Regions from separate parts of the Streptomyces sp. NPDC050560 genome, predicted to be linked through region 3. Evidence: riboswitches for the same ligand, from Rfam matches in the RefSeq annotation. Region 3 holds a riboswitch; each other region holds the start of a gene.
What was found. A riboswitch is a leader RNA that binds a small molecule or an ion and turns the genes downstream of it on or off. The one in region 3 is predicted to bind cobalamin.
Positions count from the first base shown of each region.

Region 1: it holds a riboswitch for cobalamin, as region 3 does, so the genes downstream of both, ACIBIW_RS12720 (ribonucleoside-diphosphate reductase subunit alpha) here and metE (5-methyltetrahydropteroyltriglutamate--homocysteine S-methyltransferase) in region 3, are expected to answer to the same signal.
Region 2: it holds a riboswitch for cobalamin, as region 3 does, so the genes downstream of both, ACIBIW_RS33315 (ABC transporter substrate-binding protein) here and metE (5-methyltetrahydropteroyltriglutamate--homocysteine S-methyltransferase) in region 3, are expected to answer to the same signal.
Region 4: it holds a riboswitch for cobalamin, as region 3 does, so the genes downstream of both, ACIBIW_RS05745 (CbtB domain-containing protein) here and metE (5-methyltetrahydropteroyltriglutamate--homocysteine S-methyltransferase) in region 3, are expected to answer to the same signal.

Region 1 is NZ_JBITGT010000005.1:108,032-113,201, reverse strand. It holds gene ACIBIW_RS12725 (ribonucleotide-diphosphate reductase subunit beta) at 1-824, opposite strand, end outside; gene ACIBIW_RS12720 (ribonucleoside-diphosphate reductase subunit alpha) at 815-3,220, opposite strand; cobalamin riboswitch at 3,335-3,465, opposite strand; gene ACIBIW_RS12715 (glycoside hydrolase family protein) at 3,544-4,413, opposite strand; gene ACIBIW_RS12710 (chitinase) at 4,425-5,147, opposite strand.
Region 2 is NZ_JBITGT010000020.1:62,925-68,094, forward strand. It holds gene ACIBIW_RS33300 ((2Fe-2S) ferredoxin domain-containing protein) at 1-452, opposite strand, end outside; gene ACIBIW_RS33305 (ABC transporter ATP-binding protein) at 449-1,297, opposite strand; gene ACIBIW_RS33310 (FecCD family ABC transporter permease) at 1,294-2,388, opposite strand; gene ACIBIW_RS33315 (ABC transporter substrate-binding protein) at 2,385-3,389, opposite strand; cobalamin riboswitch at 3,466-3,667, opposite strand; partial or broken gene ACIBIW_RS33320 (iron chelate uptake ABC transporter family permease subunit) at 3,838-4,098, opposite strand; gene ACIBIW_RS33325 (aspartyl/asparaginyl beta-hydroxylase domain-containing protein) at 4,618-5,170, shown strand, end outside.
Region 3 is NZ_JBITGT010000003.1:253,515-258,684, reverse strand. It holds gene ACIBIW_RS08565 (FAD-dependent monooxygenase) at 1-1,442, opposite strand, end outside; gene metE (5-methyltetrahydropteroyltriglutamate--homocysteine S-methyltransferase) at 1,559-3,889, opposite strand; cobalamin riboswitch at 4,035-4,254, opposite strand; gene ACIBIW_RS08555 (AfsR/SARP family transcriptional regulator) at 4,490-5,170, shown strand, end outside.
Region 4 is NZ_JBITGT010000002.1:229,558-234,727, forward strand. It holds gene ACIBIW_RS05735 (class I SAM-dependent methyltransferase) at 1-356, opposite strand, end outside; gene ACIBIW_RS05740 (histidine phosphatase family protein) at 467-1,024, opposite strand; cobalamin riboswitch at 1,125-1,250, shown strand; gene ACIBIW_RS05745 (CbtB domain-containing protein) at 1,287-1,523, shown strand; gene ACIBIW_RS05750 (CbtA family protein) at 1,535-2,335, shown strand; gene ACIBIW_RS05755 (PP2C family protein-serine/threonine phosphatase) at 2,431-3,270, opposite strand; gene ACIBIW_RS05760 (MASE1 domain-containing protein) at 3,596-4,600, shown strand; gene ACIBIW_RS05765 (FtsX-like permease family protein) at 4,700-5,170, opposite strand, start outside.

The sequences.
Region 1 (5,170 bases), on a different contig from region 3:
GTGTTCATGCCGGGCATGCCGTCCCCGCACAGGTCGCGGGCGAACTGCAACTCCGCCTCGACGGCCTCCTCCAGCATCGCGGTGACCCTCCTGCCCAGCTCCTCGTCGAAGAGGTCGGGCTCCTCCTGCCGCACCGTGTCGACGACCGAGAAGGCGAAGTCCATGTGCATGGACTCGTCCCTGAAGACCCAGTTGGTGCCGGTGGCCAGGCCGTGCAGCAGGCCGCGGGAGCGGAACCAGTACACGTAGGCGAAGGCACCGTAGAAGAAGAGCCCCTCGATGCAGGCGGCGAAGCAGATCAGGTTGAGCAGGAAGCGGCGGCGGTCGTCCTTGGTGCGCAGCCGGTCGATGTCCTCCACGGAGTCCATCCAGCGGAAGCAGAACTCGGCCTTCTCCCGGATCGAGGGGATGTTCTCGACGGCGGCGAACGCGGCGTTGCGCTCCTCGGGGTCGGGCAGGTACGTGTCGAGCAGCGTCAGGTAGAACTGGACGTGGACGGCCTCCTCGAAGAGCTGGCGGGACAGGTAGAGCCTGGCCTCCGGGGAGTTGACGTGCCGGTAGAGGGTGAGGACGAGGTTGTTGGCGACGATCGAGTCACCGGTGGCGAAGAACGCGACCAGACGGCCGATCAGATGCTGTTCGCCCGGGGAGAGCCGGGCGAGGTCGGCGACGTCGGAGTGCAGGTCGACCTCCTCCACCGTCCAGGTGTTCTTGATGGCGTCCCGGTAGCGCTCGTAGAACTCCGGGTAGCGCATGGGCCGCAGGGTCAGCTCGAAGCCGGGGTCGAGCAGGTTCTTCACGGCGGTGCGGGTGGTCACTGGCATGCCTCGCAGGACTCGGGGTTCTCCAGGGAGCAGGCGACGGCCTCCGCCTCCGGCGGGGCGGCCGCGGGTGCGGCGTCCGGCGGCGGTGCCGCCGAGCGCGCGGACTGGGCGATCCTGGTGGCCGGCCGGGAGCGCAGGTAGTAGGTGGTCTTCAGGCCGCGGCGCCACGCGTACGCGTACATCGAGCTGAGCTTGCCGATGGTGGGCGAGGCCATGAACAGGTTGAGCGACTGGCTCTGGTCGAGGTACGGGGCGCGGGCGGCGGCCATCTCGATCAGCGCGCGCTGCGGCAGCTCCCAGGCGGTGCGGTACAGCTCGCGCACGTCGGCGGGGAGCCCTTCCATGTCCCGTACCGAGCCGTTGGACTCGCGCAGCAGTTGCCTGGTGTGCTCGTCCCACCTGCCGAGCCGCTTCAGCTCGGCCACCAGGGAGGTGTTCACCTGAAGGAACTCTCCGCTCAGGGTCTCGCGCTTGAACAGGTTGGACACCTGCGGCTCGACGCACTCGTGGACGCCCGCGATGGAGGCGATGGTGGCGGTGGGCGCGATGGCGAGCAGCAGCGAGTTGCGCAGCCCCGTGGCGGCGATCCTGGCCCGCAGCGCGGCCCACCGCTCGGGCCAGGTCACGGACGGCGGGTAGTGGTCCGGGTGCAGGACGCCGCGGGCGGCGCGGGTGGCGGACCAGGCCGGGTGGGGGCCGTGCCGCTCGGCGAGGTCGCAGGACGCCTCGTAGGCCGCGAGCATGATCCGCTCGGCGATCCGGGTGGACAGGGCGAGGGCGCCGGGCGAGTCGAAGGGCAGCCGCAGCGCGAAGAACACGTCCTGGAGGCCCATCGCGCCGAGGCCCACGGGGCGCCAGCGGGCGTTGGAGGACGCGGCCTCGGGGGTGGGGTAGAAGTTGGTGTCGACCACGCGGTCGAGGAAGACCACCGCGGTGCGCACGGCCCGGTCGAGGCGGTCCCAGTCGACGGCCAGGGCGGGGTCGGCCGTCTCCCCGGCGCGGGCGTCGTCGGTGAGGAAGGCGGCGAGGTTGACCGAGCCGAGGTTGCACACCGCGGTCTCGCCGTCGTCGGTGACTTCCAGGATCTCGGTGCAGAGGTTCGACGAGTGGATGACGCGGCCCGGCTCCGCGGTCTGGTTGCCGGTGCGGTTGGCGGCGTCCTTGAAGGTCATCCAGCCGTTGCCGGTCTGTGCGAGGGTGCGCATCATCCGGGCGTAGAGGGTACGGGCGGGCAGCCGCCTGACGGCGAGCCCGCGCTCCTCGGCCGCGCGGTAGGCGGCGTCGAACTCCTCGCCCCACAGGTCGGTCAGCTCCGGCACGTCGGAAGGGGAGAACAGCGACCACTCGGTGTCGGCCTCGACGCGGCGCATGAACTCGTCCGGAATCCAGTGCGCCAGGTTGAGGTTGTGGGTGCGGCGCGCCTCCTCGCCCGTGTTGTCGCGCAGTTCGAGGAACTCCTCGATGTCCGCGTGCCAGGTCTCCAGGTAGACGCAGGCCGCGCCCTTGCGGCGGCCCCCCTGGTTGACGGCGGCCACCGAGGCGTCCAGCGTGCGCAGGAAGGGCACGATGCCGCCCGAGTGCCCGTTGGTGCCGTGGATCAGGGAGCCGCGCGAGCGCACCCTGGTGTACGGGATGCCGATGCCGCCCGCGTGCTTCGAGAGCCTGGCGACCTGGTGGTAGCGCTCGTAGATGGAGTCGAGCCGGTCCTGCGGGGAGTCCAGCAGATAGCAGGAGGACATCTGGGGGTGCCGGGTGCCCGAGTTGAACAGCGTCGGCGAACTGGGCAGGTATTCGAGGCGGTTCATCAGCCCGTACAGCTCGGCCACCTCGTCGGCCGCGGCGGCGCCGCCGTCCTTCGCGAGCCCGCACGCCACCCTGAGCAGGAAGTGCTGGGGCGCCTCGACGACCTGACGGGTCGTCGGGTGGCGCAGCAGATAGCGGCTGTGCAGCGTGCGCAGCCCGAAGTAGCCGAAGCGGTCGTCGTGGGCGGGGTCGGCGAGCGTGTCGAGCCGTGCGGCGTGCGCGCGGACGAAGCCCGCGGTGGCGTCCGCGATCAGGCCCTCGCGGTGGCCGACCGCGACGGACGCGGAGAACGAGACGGCGCCCTGCCCCGCGGCCTCCGCGGCGATGTCGTGCGCGAGCAGCCTGGCGGCGACGCGGGAGTACTGCGGGTCCTCGGCGATGAGCCCGGCGGCGGCCTCGGTGGCGAGCGCGCGCAGTTCCGCCTCGTCGGGGGCGGCGCCCGCGCCGCGCAGCGCGGCGGCCACGATCCGGTCCCCGTCGGTGTCGCGGAGGCCGGTGCACGCCTCGGCCACGGCGCGCGCGAGGGCGTCTGCGGGGCCGGTGCCGGGCGGTGCGGTGCGCGCGGTGGCGGGGGCCGCGGGCGCGATGGTCATGTGTGCTCTCCCTCGTACGACGGCCGTGGGAGGGCAGGGGGGTACGCGGGAACGCCGCGGCACGCCCGCCGACCCATCCCACGGGGCCCGGACTCGACGGCACCCGCGGCCGGGGCCGACGGGTGCGCTGCCGGCAGGCGACCGGACTCGCGGGCATGCGTGAGCATGCCCGCTCACCGTTGCGGGACAGTCCCGGACTCGCACCGGGTTCCCCTGCGGCGGCAGCGATCAGAGCATACATCTGGTGGGTGCTTATCCAAGCAACCCCCAGATATTGTGTCGCCGGGGGCCGGTCCGGTCGTAGGCCCGGCCCCCGGCCGCGCTCACTTCACCGCACGGTAGGCCGCGCCCGCCTTCGTGGCCCGGGTGCCGCGGTAGAGACCCGTGCCGTCGCCGCGGCTGGTGGAGAGGGTGAACCAGGCGTACCGCTTGACGTACGGCAGGGAGCGCAGCATCGCCGTCGACTTCTTGACGAACGCCGCCTGTTGGGCCTGGGTGGGGTAGCGGGCGGTGCCGGACGAGAAGTCCGTCAGGGCGTACTCGGTGAGCCAGACCGGCTTGTGGTAGCGGTTGTGGACGGCGGCCAGGTAGCCGCGCAGTTGGCCGGTGGCGCGCTGGGCGTCGAAGTCGCCTCCGTACCAGTGCAGGGGGATGAAGTCGACCTTGTAGTGGCGGGAGGCGGCGCCCTTCATGAAGCGGTCGAGCCAGCCGCCGGGGGTGTCGCCGCCGGTGGCCACGGAGGGGGCGCCGAGCCGCAGCCCGGTCGACTGGAGCCGGGGCCAGAGGTCGAGCGCCCGGTTCACGGTCATGTTGGCCTGGTCGCCCCGGTCGGGCTCGTTGAAGCCGAGGAGCGTTTTGCCCTGCTTCTTGGCCCGGGCCAGTTCCGCCTTGGTCACCGAGCCCGCGTCATGGATCATCGGCACGAACTCGACGCCGCGCGGCGCCTTGATGCCGAGCCTGCCCGACGACCAGGTGTAGAACCAGCCCGCCCGGGAGTTGGTGAGCGCCTTGCTGACGCCCTGGAACTGCCAGGCGCTGACGCCCTTCTTCGTCCCCGCGGCGGCCGTGGCGGCCGTGGCGGCGGGCGGGTGCGTGCCGGGTGCGTGGGCGGGGGCCGCGGCGCCCTGGCCCGCGGCGGCGAGCAGCGCGCCGAGCGCGAGCGGCACGGCGGCGAGGCGCGTGGTGTGTCGCATCGGGTCTCCTCTCAGCAGCTCAGGTGCTTGCCGGGGGCCGCGCCGAGCATCCTGGCGGCCTTCTTGTACCGGGCGACACGGTCGCGCACCTGGGCGGGGTTGCGGCCGTCGCACTCGACGGCGCCGTTGATGCTGCGGATCGTCTGTCCGAAGCCGCCGCCCGCGGTCATCGCGTGGTGGGAGGTCATGGTGCCGGGGCCCGACTGGGTCATCCAGTACCAGAGCGCGAGCTTCCAGGTCACGGCGGGCTTCTGGGCCGCGAGGTTCGGGTGGTGCAGCAGATCGGTGTGGAACGCGTCGCCCGCCGCCTTGTAGTTGTAGTTCCAACTGATCTGGAGGGGGCCGCGGCCGTGGTACGCGGAGCGGCCCGCCGGGCAGCCGTACGGCTCGGCGGCGCAGTAGGTGGGCCAGGCGGCCTTGTTCTGCTCGTTGACGTAGATGAGCCCGCTGGTCTCGTGTCCCGCGTTGGCCAGGAAGGCGGCGGCCTCGCGCTTCCTGGTGGCGGCGGTGCCGGTGTGCGCGAACGCGGGGAACGCCTTGGCGGCCTTGACCAGGCCGTCATAGCTGTAGAGCTTCTTGTGCCTCGGGAACATCGTGTTGTACTGCGCCTTGCTCACGACGAGGCCGGCGCGCTGCGCGGGGGCGGCCGACGCGGCGGCGGTGGCGAGTCCGCTCGCGGTCGCCGCCAGGGCGAGGGCGGTCAGCGCGGCCTGGACGGCGCGTGCTCTTGGCATGGTGGGGGCTCCTTGGGTCACTA
Region 2 (5,170 bases), on a different contig from region 3:
TGGTGTGTGACCTCCTCCCAGGCGGCGGACGTCAGTCCCGGTTCGGCGCCCGTGATCGGCTTCGTCCCCACAGCTCCCGCCGTCCCCGCGCCCGTTGCCGTCGCCGCTGCGGCGATGGCGTCCGGTGAGTCGGCGAGTCGGGTGGCGACGAGCAACTCGGGGCGGTGGCCGTGGCGTTCGCGCCACCAGTGCGCGGCGATCCGCCGCAGCCAGGAGTGGGCGGGACCCGAGGAGGCGAGGCGTACGCCGATGAGGGTGACGGTCGTGGTGCCCCTGTCGGCGAGTCTGGTGAGTTCGGTGGAGAGGGAGGGGTCGGCCTGTTGGAGGAAGGCGACGGTGGCGCCGAGTGGAGCGGCGGTGTGCAGGAGCAGGTCGCGCCGGTCGGCCTCGGCGAGCGACATGCCGACCAGGAGCGTGGCCGGGCGCCGGGTGGGTGTGTCCGGGGGAGTCATCGTGGCTGTCCTTCCGCGAGGAGCCCGTTCCACCGGATGTGCGGCCGGTCGTGGCGTGGGTGGCGTTCGACGGTCGCGTCGACCCCGTAGGCGCGGGCGATGGTGGCGGCGGTGAGTACGTCGGAGCGCGGTCCGTGGGCGATGAGGCGGCCGTCGAGCAGTACGGCGATGTCGTCGCAGTAGGCGGCGGCGAGTTCCAGGTCGTGCAGTGCGGCGACGGTGGTGACACCCAGGCTCCGCACGGTGCTGAGGAAGCCGAGTTGGTGGCGCAGGTCGAGGTGGTTGGTGGGCTCGTCGAGCAGGAGCACCCGGGGCTCCTGGGCGAGTGCGCGGGCGAGTTGCACCCGTTGGCGTTCGCCGCCGGAGAGGGTGGGCCAGGCCCGGTCGAGGAGGTGGCCGATGTCGGCGGCGGCGAAGGCGGCGGTCAGTACCGACCGTTCGTGGTCGGCGGTCGCCGCGCTCACCGGGGCCGGCCAGCGGCCGCGGTGCGGGGTGCGCCCGAGGCCGACGACGTCGCGGACGGACAGCGGGAGGTGGGTGTCGGCCTGCTGCTCCATGAAGGCCACGCGCCGCGCGCGGCGGCGCGGTGTGAGCGAGTGGAGGTCGTGCCCGTCGAGCAGGACACGCCCCGCGTCGGGCCGCATGAGCCCGGCGACCGTGCGCAGCAGCGTCGTCTTCCCCGCCCCGTTGGGACCGAGCAGGCCCGTGACGGCGCCGGGCGCCACGTCGAGGGTGACCCCGTCCAGCAGGACGGCGTCTCCGGCGCGTACGACCAGGCCGTCGGCGCGCAGTACCGCGGGGGCCGCACAGCCCGGGAGCGTGCCGTCCTGTGGTGCCGCGTTCACCGGGGTGCCTGCTCGCTACGGCCCCTGCGCCACAGCAGCCAGGCGAAGAAGGGCGCTCCGAGCCCGGCGGTGACGACGCCGACCGGGATCTCGCGGTCGGGGAGCACGGAGCGTGCCGCGATGTCACTGCCGACCAGCAGCGTGGCGCCCAGCAGCGCCGACACGGGCAGCAGCAGTCCGTGCCGTGGGCCGCAGACGAGCCGTACCAGATGGGGTACGACGAGGCCGAGGAAGCCGATGACGCCCGTGTGGGCGACCAGGCAGGCGGTGACCAGAGCGGCGGTGGCGATGAGAAGCCGGCGGGTGCGCTCCACATGGACGCCGACGGAGCGGGCGGCGGTCTCGCCGAAGGCGAAGGCGTCGAGGTCCCGGGCCGCGGATGTCATCACCGCCGTGCCGGTCAGCGCCACGGCGGCCAGGAAGACGGCGGTGGGCCACCGTACGCCCGCCAGCGAGCCGAGCGTCCACTCCATCACACCGCGCGCGGCGTCCCGGTCGCCGAGGACGAGGACGACGAACGACGTGTACGCGCCGCACATCTGCCCCACCGCGATCCCGGCGAGCACGGTCCTGGCGGCGGACAGCGAGCGGGTACCCGCGCCGGAGAGCGCGAGCACCAGCGCGACGGAGAGCAGGGCGCCGGCGAAGGCGGCCGTGGAGACCGCTCCCGTGGCGGCGGCGCCCGCGCCTCCGAGGCCGAGGACGATCACGCTGACCGCTCCCGCAGCCGCGCCGTCGGAGATGCCGAGCAGATAGGGGTCGGCGAGGTCGTTGCCGGTCAGGGTCTGGAGTACGGCGCCGCAGACCGCGAGGCCCGCGCCGGTGGCGGCGGCCCCGAGGACCCGTGGCAGCCGGAGCTGCCAGACGATCTGGTCGTCGAGCAGCGTCACCGGGGGGTTGCCGAGTCCGAGGCGGCGGGCGACGACGTCGAGCACGGTGCCCGGTGGCTCGTGCTGCGAGCCGACGGCGAGGCCGAGGATCATGGCGGCCAGCAGGACCGCCAGGGCGAGGCACAGGATGGCCGCCGCCCGGCCGGAGCCTGCCGGGCGCGCTGCGGTGTGCGGTGCTGCGGTGCGCGGTGGGGCGGTCATGAGCCGGGGTGCAGCTTCGCCAGCCCGTCCGCCACCCGTGCGGCGCCGTCGGCGAGCAGCACTCCGGGCGTCGACTCGGAGAACGGCACCACCACGAACGCCTTGTGCCGTACGGCGGTGAGCTTGCCGAGGACCGGGTCGTGCTCCAGGTAGCGCATCTTGGAGCGTGCCGTGTCCCAGTCGGCGTCCGCGAGCACGATGACGTCCGGGTCGGCCGCGGCGACCTTCTCCCAGCTCGCGCTCTGCCAGCCGCCCGGCAGCTTCTCGAAGACGTTGCGGGCGCCCACCGCGTCGAGGATGAGCTGGGGCCCGCCGTGGCCCGCGCCGACGTAGGGCGTCTTGGTGTTCGAGTCGTACCAGAGCGCCTTGAGGCCCTTGCCAGCGGCGTCGGTCCTCAGCCCGTCGAGTTCCCGCTTCTGCTGTCGTTCGATCGCGGCGCCCTTCCCGGTGACGCCGAAGAGCTTGGCGACGTCGTTGACCTCGCCCCACACCGTCTCCCAGGACACCGGCGGCACCTGCTTGTCGTCGCCGCAGCCGAACGGTGACAGGTAGGAGGGGATGCCCTCGGCCCGCAGTTCGGCGCGGGTGCCGGCGACCTTGCCGGTGAAGGCGCTTGAGTAGGAGGCGTAGAGGAAGTCGGGGCGGGCCGCGAGCAGTTTCTCCTTCGTCGGGTACTCCTTGGAGAGCACCGGGACGGAGTCGTAGGCCGTCTTCCACTTCGCGGGGATGGAGTCGTCGAGGTAGGCGGTGCCGGCCATACGGGACTGGAGGCCGAGGGCGAGGGCCACCTCGGTGGAGCCCTCGTTGAGGGTGACGAGCCTTCCGGGCGGCGCCTTGACGGTGGCGTCGGTCCCGCAGCTTCGCACGGTGACGGGCGCGGCTGCCTTGGCCGTACCGCCGGAGTCGCTGGATGAGTCCGATGTGCTGGGGGCGGGGGCGCCCGTGCAGGCGCCGAGCGCGACGGCGGACAGGCAGAGCGCCAGCGCGTGGGCGACGCGCACGCGGGCCCGGGGGCGTATGGAACGGTGGGATCTGTACGGGCGCAGACCGATGGGCACGTGTTCTCCAAAACCCTCGTGGAACATGTCGCGCCGTGGCCGGTCTCCTGGCTTCCGCTTCGACACGCCGCGGCCGGCCTTCCCGGGCGGGTCCGTCCCGCCCAGTGGCCCTGACCGGCGGCGAGCCGGTCAGCGGGGGCCGCGGTGCTCCGCGGCAACAGTGGCGAGGGCCGCACCGGACTCCGACCGGTTTCCCGAACACCACGGCAACGGAGAAAATACCAAGTGGGCCGGCGGGCGCCCGGGGCGGCAGGAGTGATCTCGCTCTCCGGGAGGAGGCGATCCACCGCCAGCGTGGCCGGACCGATTTCGGGCAGGGCGCTGCCGGTGCGTGTCCGCAGAAACGACTTCCGGGACGGGGAGACCAGAACCGGCACGTCGAACCGGGCCTTCAACCGTTCCAGGCCGGCCAACGCCAGAAGCGACGGTTCCGGAGCGCCCCCGACGTCGCCACGCCCACCGGTACCTCCTGCGGGTCGAGCACGGTGCGTGCCGCGATGTCCACCCACACCAGGAACACCGCCCCTGCCAGCGTGGTGACGGGCAGCAGACGGGCGTGCGGTGACCGCGTGGGTGGCGCGGGGCAGAACGAGCCCACGAAGCCGATCGCGCCCGCGGCGCTGACCAGGACCGCGGTGAGGACGGCGGCGGCGACGGCCACGTCGCCCCAGTCGGCCCCGCGCAGCGCCCGGCAGCCAGAACAGCAGGCCCCGCGGGCGCGTTCCCGGAGGCGACGGGCGGCCCAGAGGCCGGTTCGCCGCCCTCCAGTGGCGTGGTGGGCCCCGCCCGTCCCCCTCACCGCTGCGCGTCAGCTCCGGATTCGCACCGGATTCCCTGGCCCCGGTTGTGGCACGGACTGGCATGCGGAAGGTAGCGAGGGGGCGCGGGTACCGGTCGGCGAGTTGTGGGGGAGGCCGGGAACCAATGCCCGGACCGGGCCGACTACCCCTGTGTGGAGCGAGGATCGGCGAAGCGGTGTCGAGGAAACGGTGTCAGCGGGAACTTTGGTGCGACGGCGGCCGACTACCAGGACGGCGCCCGATTCGTGTGGCACCACCTCATGAACGACCAGCGCGTCCGGGGCCGGGCGGCAGAGCGGATCGCGGCATCCGCCGGCCGGCGCGACGCGGGACCGGGACAGCCGCTCCAGGGCGAGTTTCAGGGGAGTCGCATGACGCCTGACACAGAAGACGTATTCGCGCGCATCAAGGAGGAACACGGCCGAGATTCCCTGGCCCGGGTGGAGAAGATGCTGGAGCCGGGCCGGGGAGAGCGACACCCGCTTCAGCGGAACGCACGGTGGATCCTGCCGGGCATCTCGCCGACGCCCTGGCACGATCCGTACGGGCACGACGAGATCGTCGCCTTCGCCAGGGAACTGGAGTCGCAGCACGGGGCCATCAAGGCCGAGCTGGCCGACGCGTGGGCGCGGCGCCGCGCGGACTTCCACGACTACCAGCACTATCTGCGCAGCCAGCAGGACTGGCAGGCTCTCCACCTCTACCGAGACGGCGCCCAAGTGCCGCAGGCCGCGCGGATCATGCCCACCGCCTCCCGCGTGCTGCGTGAGTACGCCGTGGACACCGGCCTCATCTGCCCCCTGCTGGAGTGCCACTTCTCCACGCTCCTGCCCGGTGCGGTGGTGCCGGCGCACTGCGACCTGTGGAACTTCACCATCAACCTGCACCTGGCCGTGGACATCCCGCCCGGCTGCCTGATCACCG
Region 3 (5,170 bases):
GGGGTCCAGGCGATGTGCCCGTCGGGGCGCAGCAGCACGGCGCCCCCGGGAAGGGGCTCGGCGACCCTGAGCACCCTGATGCCGCCGTGCACACGCGCGGTGTCGCCCGCGCCCCGGGCGCCGGGCCCCTCGACGAGGAGGGGACGGCCGTCCGCGAGGAGTTCCGCCACGGTGGTGGGGCCCGTGCGGTCCCCGTCGAGCGGGGTGAGGGAGAGGTTCGGCAGGAAGGCGCCCTCCCGGCCGCAGTCACGGCCGCAGAGCGCGGGATGGGCGGTGTCCTGCCCGCTGATCCGCGCCGCCACGGTCTCCTGGGCGCCCGGCACGGCCAGCAGGGCGGTGAACCGGGCGCGCAGCGCGTCGGGTTCGACGCCCTCGCGCATCAGGGCGAGCTGGGCGCGGGTGTCCTCGACGACACGGAGCGCGGGGGGCCTGCGCTCGGACTCGTAGGTGTCGAGAAGGCCGTCGTCGGCCACGCCGTCGAGGACGCGTGCCAGCTTCCAGGCGAGGTTCAGCGCGTCGAGGACCCCGTTGCTCATGCCCTGGCCGCCGATGGGGAAGTGCAGATGGGCGGCGTCGCCCGCGAGCAGCACCCGGCCGAGCCTGAAGCGGTCGGCGACACGCGTGAGGTCGCTGAACCGGGAGGCGTGGGGGACGTCGTCGAGCGTCGTCGGCCGGCCGAGGACCCGGGACACCTCGGCGGCGAGGTCGGCCGCGGTGGGCTCGGCGGTGTCACGGCCGACGGGCGGGTGGCCGGTGTCGAGGGTGCGGACGAGGGCGCCGCCGTCGGCGAGGGGCCGCACCACGGCCCAGCCACGCGGGGTGCGGTGCCAGCCGGGCGGCAGGGGTTCGGGGCCGACCCGGCGGGCGAGCCCCATCATCGCGGAGACGGTGGGCGGGTCGGTGCGCGCGGTGATCCCGGCGAGCCCGGCGACGCGGCCGTGCGCGCCGTCGGCGCCGACGAGGTAGCGGGCGCGCAGGGTGCGGGCCCCGGCGCCCTCGACGGTGACGTCCACGCCCGTCGCGTCCTGGCGCACGCCCGTCACCCGGTGGCCGCGCAGGACCCGGCCGCCGTGGCGCAGCAGGCGGCGCTCGAACTCCGCCTCCAGATCGGCCTGGGCGCGCTTGAGGAGGGCGGTGGGCTCCCCGGGCTCGGTGGTGATGCGCAGCAGCGGCATCCCCGCGTAGTGGAAGGCGGACGCGGTGTCCTTCGGCCACAGCCCCTCCACACCGCGGAGGTAGCCGCGCCGTACGAGGCTCTGTACGGCGCGGGCGTGCACGGTGCCCGCCTTGGGGCGCCGCGCGATCCGCTCCAGCGGCTCCACGACGAGCACCCGGGCCCCGAAGCGGGCCAGTTCCGCGGCGGCCAGCAGGCCCACGGGCCCGCCTCCGGCGACGACGACCCCGGTGTCCGCTGCGGCCTCGGGGGCATGGTGCTGGGTCACGGCGTCCCGGTCCTCTCGCTCGCGCGGGCCGCGACGGGTGCCCGGCCCGGCCCAGCGTAGGCGGGGCGCCCGGCGGGCCGCCAGCACGGGCGGTCCGCCGGGCGGCGGGGTGCGGGTCAGGGCGCCGTCGGGCCGTCCAGTTCGTCGCGGACGGTGCGGGCGGCGGCGACCAGGTTCGCCAGGGAGGCCCTGGTCTCGGGCCAGCCGCGGGTCTTCAGACCGCAGTCCGGGTTGACCCACAGCCGCTCGGCCGGGATGGCGCCGAGGCCGGTGCGCAGCAGCTCGGCGGCCTCCTCGGGGCTCGGCACGCGGGGCGAGTGGATGTCGTAGACACCCGGTCCTGCCTCGCGTGGGTAGCCGTGGGCGGCGAGTTCCCGTGCCACCTGCATGTGGGAGCGGGCGGCTTCGAGGCTGATGACGTCGGCGTCGAGGTCGTCGATCGCCTGCACGATGTCGCCGAACTCGGCGTAGCACATGTGGGTGTGGACCTGGGTGTCGGCGCGTACGCCCGAGGTGGCGAGGCGGAACGCCTCGGTGGCCCAGGCCAGGTAGCCGGGCCGGTCGGCGGCGCGCAGCGGCAGGGTCTCGCGCAGTGCGGGCTCGTCGACCTGGATGATGGAGGTGCCCGCCGCCTCCAGGTCGCCCACCTCGTCGCGCAGTGCGAGGGCGACCTGGCGCGCGGTGTCGCCGAGCGGCTGGTCGTCGCGGACGAAGGACCAGGCGAGCATGGTGACGGGCCCGGTGAGCATGCCCTTGACGGGCCGGTCGGTCAGGGACTGGGCGTACGTCGTCCAGCGCACCGTCATCGGCTGCGGCCGTGACACGTCCCCGGCGAGGATCGGCGGGCGCACGTACCGGGTGCCGTACGACTGCACCCAGCCCTGCTGTGTGGCCAGGTATCCGGTGAGGCGTTCGGCGAAGTACTGCACCATGTCGTTGCGCTCCGGCTCGCCGTGCACGAGGACGTCGAGCCCCGTCCGCTCCTGGAAGGCGATGACGTCCCGGATCTCGGCCGCGACGCGCTCCTCGTAGCCCGCGGTGTCGGTGCGTCCTGCGCGCAGGTCGGCGCGGGCGGCGCGCAGCGCGCCGGTCTGCGGGAAGGAGCCGATGGTGGTGGTCGGCAGCAGGGGCAGGCCGAGGCGGGCGCGCTGGGCGGCGGCGCGGGCCGCGTAGGGGCGGGCGCGGCGGGTGTCAGCGCCGGTGATCGCCTCGGCGCGGGCGCGTACGGCGGGGTCGCGGGTGAGGGGGGACTCCAGCCGGGAGGCGAGGGCGCTCCTGTTCGCCGTGAGTGCGCCGTCGATCGCGTCGACGCCGTGGGTGAGGCCCTTGGCGAGGGTGGCGGCCTCGGCGGTCTTCTGGCGGGCGAAGGACAGCCAGCGCAGCACCCCTGGGTCGATGTCGGGCTCGGCGGCGGTGTCGAGGGGGACGTGGAGCAGGGAGCAGGAGACGGAGACGTCGACGCGGTCCGCGAGGCCGAGCAGGACGCCGAGCGTGGTGAGGGACTTGACCAGGTCGTTGACCCAGACGTTGCGGCCGTTCACGACCCCGGCGACAAGACGCCTGCCGGGGAGGCCGCCCGCGGCGGCGAGGGCGGCGAGGTTGTCCTCACCGGTCTCGGTGAAGTCGATGGCAAGACCCTCGACGGGTGCCTTGGCGAGCACGGGCAGGGCGTCGCCGAGGCGGCCGAAGTAGGTCGCGACCAGCAGTTCCGGCCGGTCGGTGCGGGCGCCGAGGTCACGGTAGGCGTGTGCGAGCGCGGCCAGCTCCGCGGGGGTGCGGTCCTGGACGAGTGCGGGCTCGTCGAGCTGCGCCCAGCGGGCCCCGGCCGCGCGCAGGTCCGCCAGGATCTCGGCGTACACGGGCAGCAGCCGGTCCAGGAGGGTGAGGGGGTCGAAGTCGGCGGGGGCGCCGGGGGCGGGCTTGGCGAGCAGCAGGTAGGTGACGGGGCCGACGAGCACCGGGCGGGCGTCGAGGCCCAGGGCGCGGGCCTCGGTCAGCTCCGCGACCTGCCGGGCCGAGTCGGCGGTGAAGACGGTGTCGGGACCCAGTTCGGGCACGAGGTAGTGGTAGTTGGTGTCGAACCACTTGGTCATCTCCAGGGGTGCGACGTCCTGGGTGCCGCGGGCCATCGCGAAGTAGCCGTCGAGGGGGTCGGCGGCGAACGCCTCGCGGTGCCGCTCGGGGACGGCGCCCACCGTGACGGTGGTGTCCAGCATGTGGTCGTAGTAGGAGAAGTCGCCGGTCGGGACCTCGTCGACGCCGTCGTCCACCAGTCGGCGCCAGTTGGCGGCGCGCAGTTCCGCGCCGGTGGTGTGGAGGGCTTCGGCGCTGACGCGGCCCTTCCAGTAACCCTCGATCGCCTTCTTCAGTTCCCGATCGGGGCCCTGGCGCGGGTAGCCGTACACGGTGGCCCGTGCCGCCGTGGTCGTCGGGGGCTTGCTGGTCACGGAGATCTCCTTCGCGAGATGAGTCCCTGGGGTCCCGGGGGACACGGGGGCGCGAAGGGTGGCCGTCCTGGCGGCCCGGCCGTGCGGGTCCGCCTGTGGGTTCGCCGACCCGCCCTCGGGGTCACCGGGATGTCCGCGCGTGAATCGTCGCGCACGGGCAGCGGGCAGGTCTTCGGACTCGCGGGCGCGTCCTCCTCCTGGGGAGAACACCTACTGGCCGTCGCTTCCCAGGCCCTCCAGGGCCCAGTGCGTATGACGGCGGTCGTTCCCACTCACCGCTGCGGGGCAGTCCCGGATTCCCACCGGGTTCCCTCTTACGACACCCCGTCCGGCTGACGGGGCGAACCTGCTGCACCGGCAACCCTACGGCCCCCCTGGTGCCCGGTGGGGCACCTGCCCCGATCGGGGGGTGATGTGCACCACAGCGTTGACATGCGGGGCGTGGGGTGCAACGCGGCGGCGTGTTCCACCCCGGCCGTGGCCGGGACCGGGCTTGCCACCTGGGGCTTGGCTGAATCAAGATGGCGTCCCCGGCGGGCGGAGGGGAGCCCCACACTCCCTGTGGTACGGCCATGCGCGGGGGAACGGGCGGGGAAGGTCATGGCCGGGCTGGAAATCGATGTTCTCGGGCCGTTCACCGTGCGCAGGGACGGCGAACGGGTCCGGGTGGCGTCCGCCCGGCAGCGGGCGCTGCTGAGCGCGCTGGCGCTGCGGGCGGGCCGTACGGTCCCGCTGGACACCCTGGCCCACGCGGTGTGGGGCGACGAGCCGCCGGTGCACGTGCGGGCCAGCCTCTTCACCCTGGTGTACCGGCTGCGCGCACTGGTCGGCGAGGAGTGTCTGCACACCGCCCCCGCGGGGTACCGGCTCGGCGTCCCGCCCGAGCGGGTGGACGTGCTGCGTTTCCAGGGCCTGCTGGACGCCGCGTCCGGCGCGGCGGACGACGCGGAGGCGCACGAGCGCATCGTGGCGGCGCTGGCGCTGTGGCGTGGCGATCCGCTGGTGGACGCCGGGTCGGCGGTGACGGAGGCCGAGTTCGCGGGCGGCCTCACCGAGCGCCGTCTCGGCGCCGTCGAGCGCCGCGCCGATCTCGAACTGCGGCTGCGGCCCGGCCCGCACGGCGAGCTGATCGCCTCCCTGCGCGAGCTGACCGCGCGCCATCCGCTGCGGGAGTCGCTGTGGCGGCGGCTGCTCGCCGCGCTGGGCGCCGCGGGCCGGCAGGCCGAGGCCCTCGACGCGTACGAGACGGTGCGCCGGCTCCTCGACGACGAGCTGGGCACG
Region 4 (5,170 bases), on a different contig from region 3:
TGGCGGCTCGTCACCAGCTCGAAGGCGCCGTCGGCGAAGGGCAGCGGCGGCTCGTCGGAGTCCGCCACCACCACCGCGCCCCTGGGGTGCAGCAGCGCCGTGGCGCGGGCGAGGTTGGGCGGCCAGGACTCGGTGGCGGCCATCAGCGGGGGCAGGTGCGGGACGCCCGCGAGCACCTCGCCGCCGCCGGTCTGGATGTCGAGCGCCGAGCGCACCCGCGCGAGCCGCTCGCCCATCAGCCGCTGGTAGCCCCAGGACGGCCGCTGCTCGGTGGCACGCCCGTCGAGCCAGGAGAAGTCCCAGCCGTCGACGGAGACCTCGTCGGCCTCCGCGACCAGTTCGTCAAAGGAACGCATGGGCCGCAAGCCTGGCATGCCGTGGCGCGGGGCGGCGCGCGAATATCGCGCCCGCGCGGAGGGTCCAGGGGAGGGCCGCGGCGCGGGCGGTGACCGGGGCCGACGCGGTGTCAGAGGGGGCTGCCGACCAGCGCGTTCCAGCGGCCCTCGCGGCCGGTGAGCACGGTCGCCGTCAGGGGGCGCACGTCCAGGCGCCAGAAGGCGGCGGCGGGCAGTTCGAGCGCCGTCACGAGGGCGGCCCGTACCACGTCGGGCTCGACGACGGCGAGCGCCCGCCCCGTCGGCAGGCCCGCGAGCCAGCCGGAGACCCGGGCGCACAGCGCGGTCAGCGGCTCGCCGCCCGGCGGCGCGAAGCCGGGCTCGGCGAGCCAACAGGACACGGCGGCGGGCTCCGCGGCGGCGAGCGCGTCGAGGGTCCTGCCCCGCCAGGCGCCCACGTCGCGGCCCGCGAGCGCGGGCAGTGGGGCGGCCTCAAGACCGAGGGCGGCGGCCGTCTCGGCGCAGCGCACGGTGCCGGAGGCCGCCGCGCGCCCGGCCGCCGGCAGACGGCACGCGGCGCGCTCTGCGGCGGCGCGGCCCTCCGGGGTGAGGGGGTGGCCGTCCTCGAAGGCGGCGGTGGCGAGCGCGGTGCTCGCGGCGGCGGAGACGAGGGTCACACGGGTGGTCAACGCGGGGCCTTCCTTGCCCAAAGCGGCCCGGATTCACCGGATTCGGGGGCCTCCCACCGGGGATGGCCGCGGGTGAGGCGGTCTTGGCCGGGTCGCGGGCGGGAGGTACGGTTCCGGTGATATTCGCGCGTCACGACGGAACCCGGTGCGAGACCGGGGCGGTCGCGCCACTGTATGCCCGGCCAAGGCCGGGCGAGCCAGACCCGTCGTCACGCCAAGGCTCCACCTATCGGGACGCGAGTTCCCCGCAGGAGGTCTCATCATGGCGCAGTCGTACGCCCCTCCGGCCACCGGCCGGGCCACCCCCGCCGAGGACAACCCGCCGCTGCGGCTCCCCGTCAGGGCGATACTGCCCTGGGCCGTCTTCGTCGGCGTACTGATGCTCGTACTGCTCTACTTCGTCGGCGCCGAGCAGGGCGCCACCTCACTCTTCTCCGGCACCGACATCCACGAGTGGGTGCACGACGGCCGGCATCTGCTCGGCTTCCCCTGCCACTGAGCGGGGGAAGGGTGAACTCCACCGCCGTCGGAAAGCTTCTGGTGCGCGGGATGCTCGCGGGGCTCGCCGCGGGTGTGCTCGCCTTCGTCGTCGCGTACCTCCTGGGTGAGCCGCGGGTCGACTCCGCGATCGCCTTCGAGGACGCGCACTCCCACGAACACGGGATGGAGGTCGTCAGCCGCTCCCTCCAGTCCACCGCCGGGCTCGCCACCGGCGTCCTGGTCTACGGGGTCGCCTTCGGCGGGATCGCGGCCCTCGCGTACTGCTTCGCGCTCGGCAGGCTCGGCCGCTTCGGGCCGCGGGCGACCGCGCTGCTGGTCGCCGGGGCCGGTTTCACCGCGGTCTACCTGGTGCCGTTCCTGAAGTACCCCGCCAACCCGCCGTCGGTCGGCGACCCCGGCACGATCGGCAGGCGCACCGCGCTCTACTTCCTGATGATGCTGCTCGGCGTGCTGCTCGCGCTGGGCTCCGTGGCCGTCGGCAGGCGGCTCGCGCCGCGGCTCGGCGCCTGGTACGCGACGCTGGCGGCGGGGGCGGGCTTCGTGGTCCTCGTCGGCCTCGCGTACGCGTTCCTGCCGTCGGTGAACGAGGTGCCCTCCGACTTCCCGGCGATGCTGCTGTGGCGGTTCCGGGTGGCGGCGCTCGCCATCCAGCTCGTGATGTGGGCCGGTTTCGGCCTCGTCTTCGCCACGCTCGCGGACCGGCTGCTGCGGCCCGCCGACCCCGACACGGCCCACGGCGGCGCGGCGGCCCCCGCGGGTGCCGAGGGCGCGGGGCGCGTCGAGGCGGCGGAGGGGAGGGCGGCGGGGTGAGGCGGGGCGCCCTGCCGTGCGGGGGAGGGCGCCGCCCCGCGCGGACCGGTGCCGGTATGCGCGGACGGGTGCCGGTGCCGGTACGCGCCGTGGTTCTAAGCCGCCCTGCGTGCCGGGGCCGCGTCGTGCCGTAGTACCAGGACCGCCGCGTCGTCGGCGTGGCCGACGGACTCGGCCATGCGCATCACCGCGCCCGCGAGGTCGTCGGGGTCCGCGTCCGGATGGCAGCCCACCACGCCGCGCACCCGTTCGAGACCTTCCTCAAGGGGATACGAGGGGCCCTCCACCACCCCGTCCGTGACCAGGACGAACGCCCCCGCGGCCGTCAGCCGGTGCCGGGTCACCGGGTACCGCGCGCCCGCCATCACACCCAGCGGCAGCCCGCCCTCGTCCTCCGCGATCCCCGAGCGGCCGTCGACCGTCGCCCACACCGACGGAACATGCCCGGCCCTGGCCCCCAGCAGCTCCCAGCCGACCGGGTCGAAACGGAAGAAACTGCATGTCGCGAAGAGTTCCAGGCCGACCGTGTGCAGCAGGTCGTTCGCCCGGGACAGGATCTCCCCCGGGTCGGTGACCGCGGTCGCCACCGCACGCAGCACGATCCGCACCTGCCCCATGAAGGCGGCGGCCTCCACGTCGTGGCCCTGGACGTCCCCGATGGAGAAGGCGTAGCTGTCGTCCGCCATCGGGAAGCCGTCGAACCAGTCGCCGCCGATGTCCAGGCCGTGCCGCGCGGGGGTGTAGCGGGCCGCGGTGCGCAGCCCGGGGGCGGCGGGCAGCTCGCTGGGCAGCATCACGTTCTGGAGTGCCTCCGCCAGCTCCACCCGGGCCTGCTGGAACTCGACGCGCTCCCTCGCCTGGGCCGTCAGGCTGTCGAGACGGCTCAGCAGGTCGTCGGCGCTCGCCGAACCTGTGCGACGGCGTCGCCAGGGCATGGGCCGCTCCGAAGCTCACCCGGGGCCCGCGGGCCCCGGTTCCTGCGGGGGGACGGTGGCGTAGGGCCTCCTGCGGAGGACGGTCGGGTACGGGTTGTTCCGGCGGGGTGCGCCGGGGCGCCGCGGGTGCGGACCGTGCCGGGGGCGTGGATCGCGTCGGCCGTGGCGACGGACGTGCGTGCGAGCGCCGCCTTTCATCCTAGGAAGGTCCCGGCCGTTCTGCCCGCCGGGACCGTGCGGGCCCGCCCCGCGGCGGTTGCGTCCCCCGGCGGACCTGCCGCGTGTCCTGGCCGCGGCGGGCGCCGACGCGGTATCTCATGACGGGGTGCGCAGCAGATCGGATTGGTGGTCGTGGCCCCTGCGATGGATCGTCCTCGCGGCGGCGTACTACGGGACGGGCCGTCTCGGCCTGCTGAAGCGGCTGACCATCGACGGAGTCGTCGTCACCCCGATGTGGCCGACGATGGGGGTGGCCCTCGCCGCGCTGCTGCTGTGGGGCGTGCGGATGTGGCCCGGGGTGCTGATGGGGGCGCTGTCGATCTATCTGACGGGGTCGCCCTTCAAGCCCGAGGGCATCGCGATCTCCGTGGGCAGCACCTGCGCCGTGCTGCTGTCCTGGTGGCTGCTGCGCAGGGTCGGCTTCAGGCCCCAGATGGACCGGCTGCGCGACGGGCTCTCGCTGGTGTTCCTCGGCGGCTTCGCCGGGATGGTGATCAGCGCCTCGGTAGGGGCGTCCCTCCAGGCGTACAAGGGCGGCATCCAGCCCGGCGGCTTCTGGGCGGTGTGGTCCGTGTGGTGGGCCGGGGACGTGCTCGGCGTGCTGCTCCTGACGCCGCTGCTGCTGATGCTCGTACGGGGCAGGGGCCTCGTGCCGGAGGAGCGCTCTCTCGGCCGGATGGTGGAGGCGACGCTGCTGGGCGCCGTGGTGCTCGTGGCGACGCCCCTCATCACGCTCACCGGCACCCGGCTGCTCTTCGTGATGTTCCCCATGGTGATCTGGAGCGCCCTGCGCTTCCGGATGCCGGGAGCCGCGCCGACGGTGCTGTACACCGCCATCCTGGTGACCGAGGCGGCGACGGACAGCCGCGGCCTCTTCTCGGTGCAGTCGGTGACCGAGCGCATGTGGTTCGTGCAGGCGTTCAACGGTTCTGCCGTGGTGACCTCGCTGCTGCTGTCCACCCTGGTCACCGAGCAGCTCAAGGTCAGGCTGCGGATCGAGCAGGTCTGCTTCGAGCTGGCCGAGGTCGTCGACTACCTCACTCCGGGCGCCTCCGTCGCGCACTGGCCGCTGCGCGACGAGGCCACGCGGCGCGGCAGCACGGAGCTGTGAGGCACGCGAAGAGGGCAGTCGCGGGGTGCGACTGCCCTCTCGGGGGTGCCCGGTGCCGGTGCGGGGCGGCGGTGGGTGAGCGGCCCGCCCGCCGGGGGCTCAGGCGGCCACCGCCACCGCCGACACGGCCGGGGTGTGCAGCGCCCGCCGGGTGGTGACGAGCCCGGTCACCAGGGTCGCCGCGGCGCCGATGCCCGCGACCGCCAGCCAGATCCCGGGGCCCTGGTCCGGCAGCGTGGCGTCGGTGCGGACCATCGTGAAGGGGATGATCCCGGCCAGTGCCGCGACGGTCCCGAAGAAGAGCCCGGTCACGCTGAGGACGACACCCTCGGTGGCGACGGTGGCGAGCACCTGCCGCGGGGTGGACCCGGCGAGCCGCTGGCGTCCGAACTCGGGGCCGCGGTACGAGGTCGCCGCGTACAGGCTGTTGATCAGCATCAGGCAGGCGAAGGCGGCGATGATGCCGACCACGACCAGGTTCAGGGTCTGGAGGTTCTTGTCCTCGGTGGTCTGGGTGACCCCGGCCGCGTCGAGGGCGGAGTTCTCGACACCCTGCATGTAGAGGGTGGC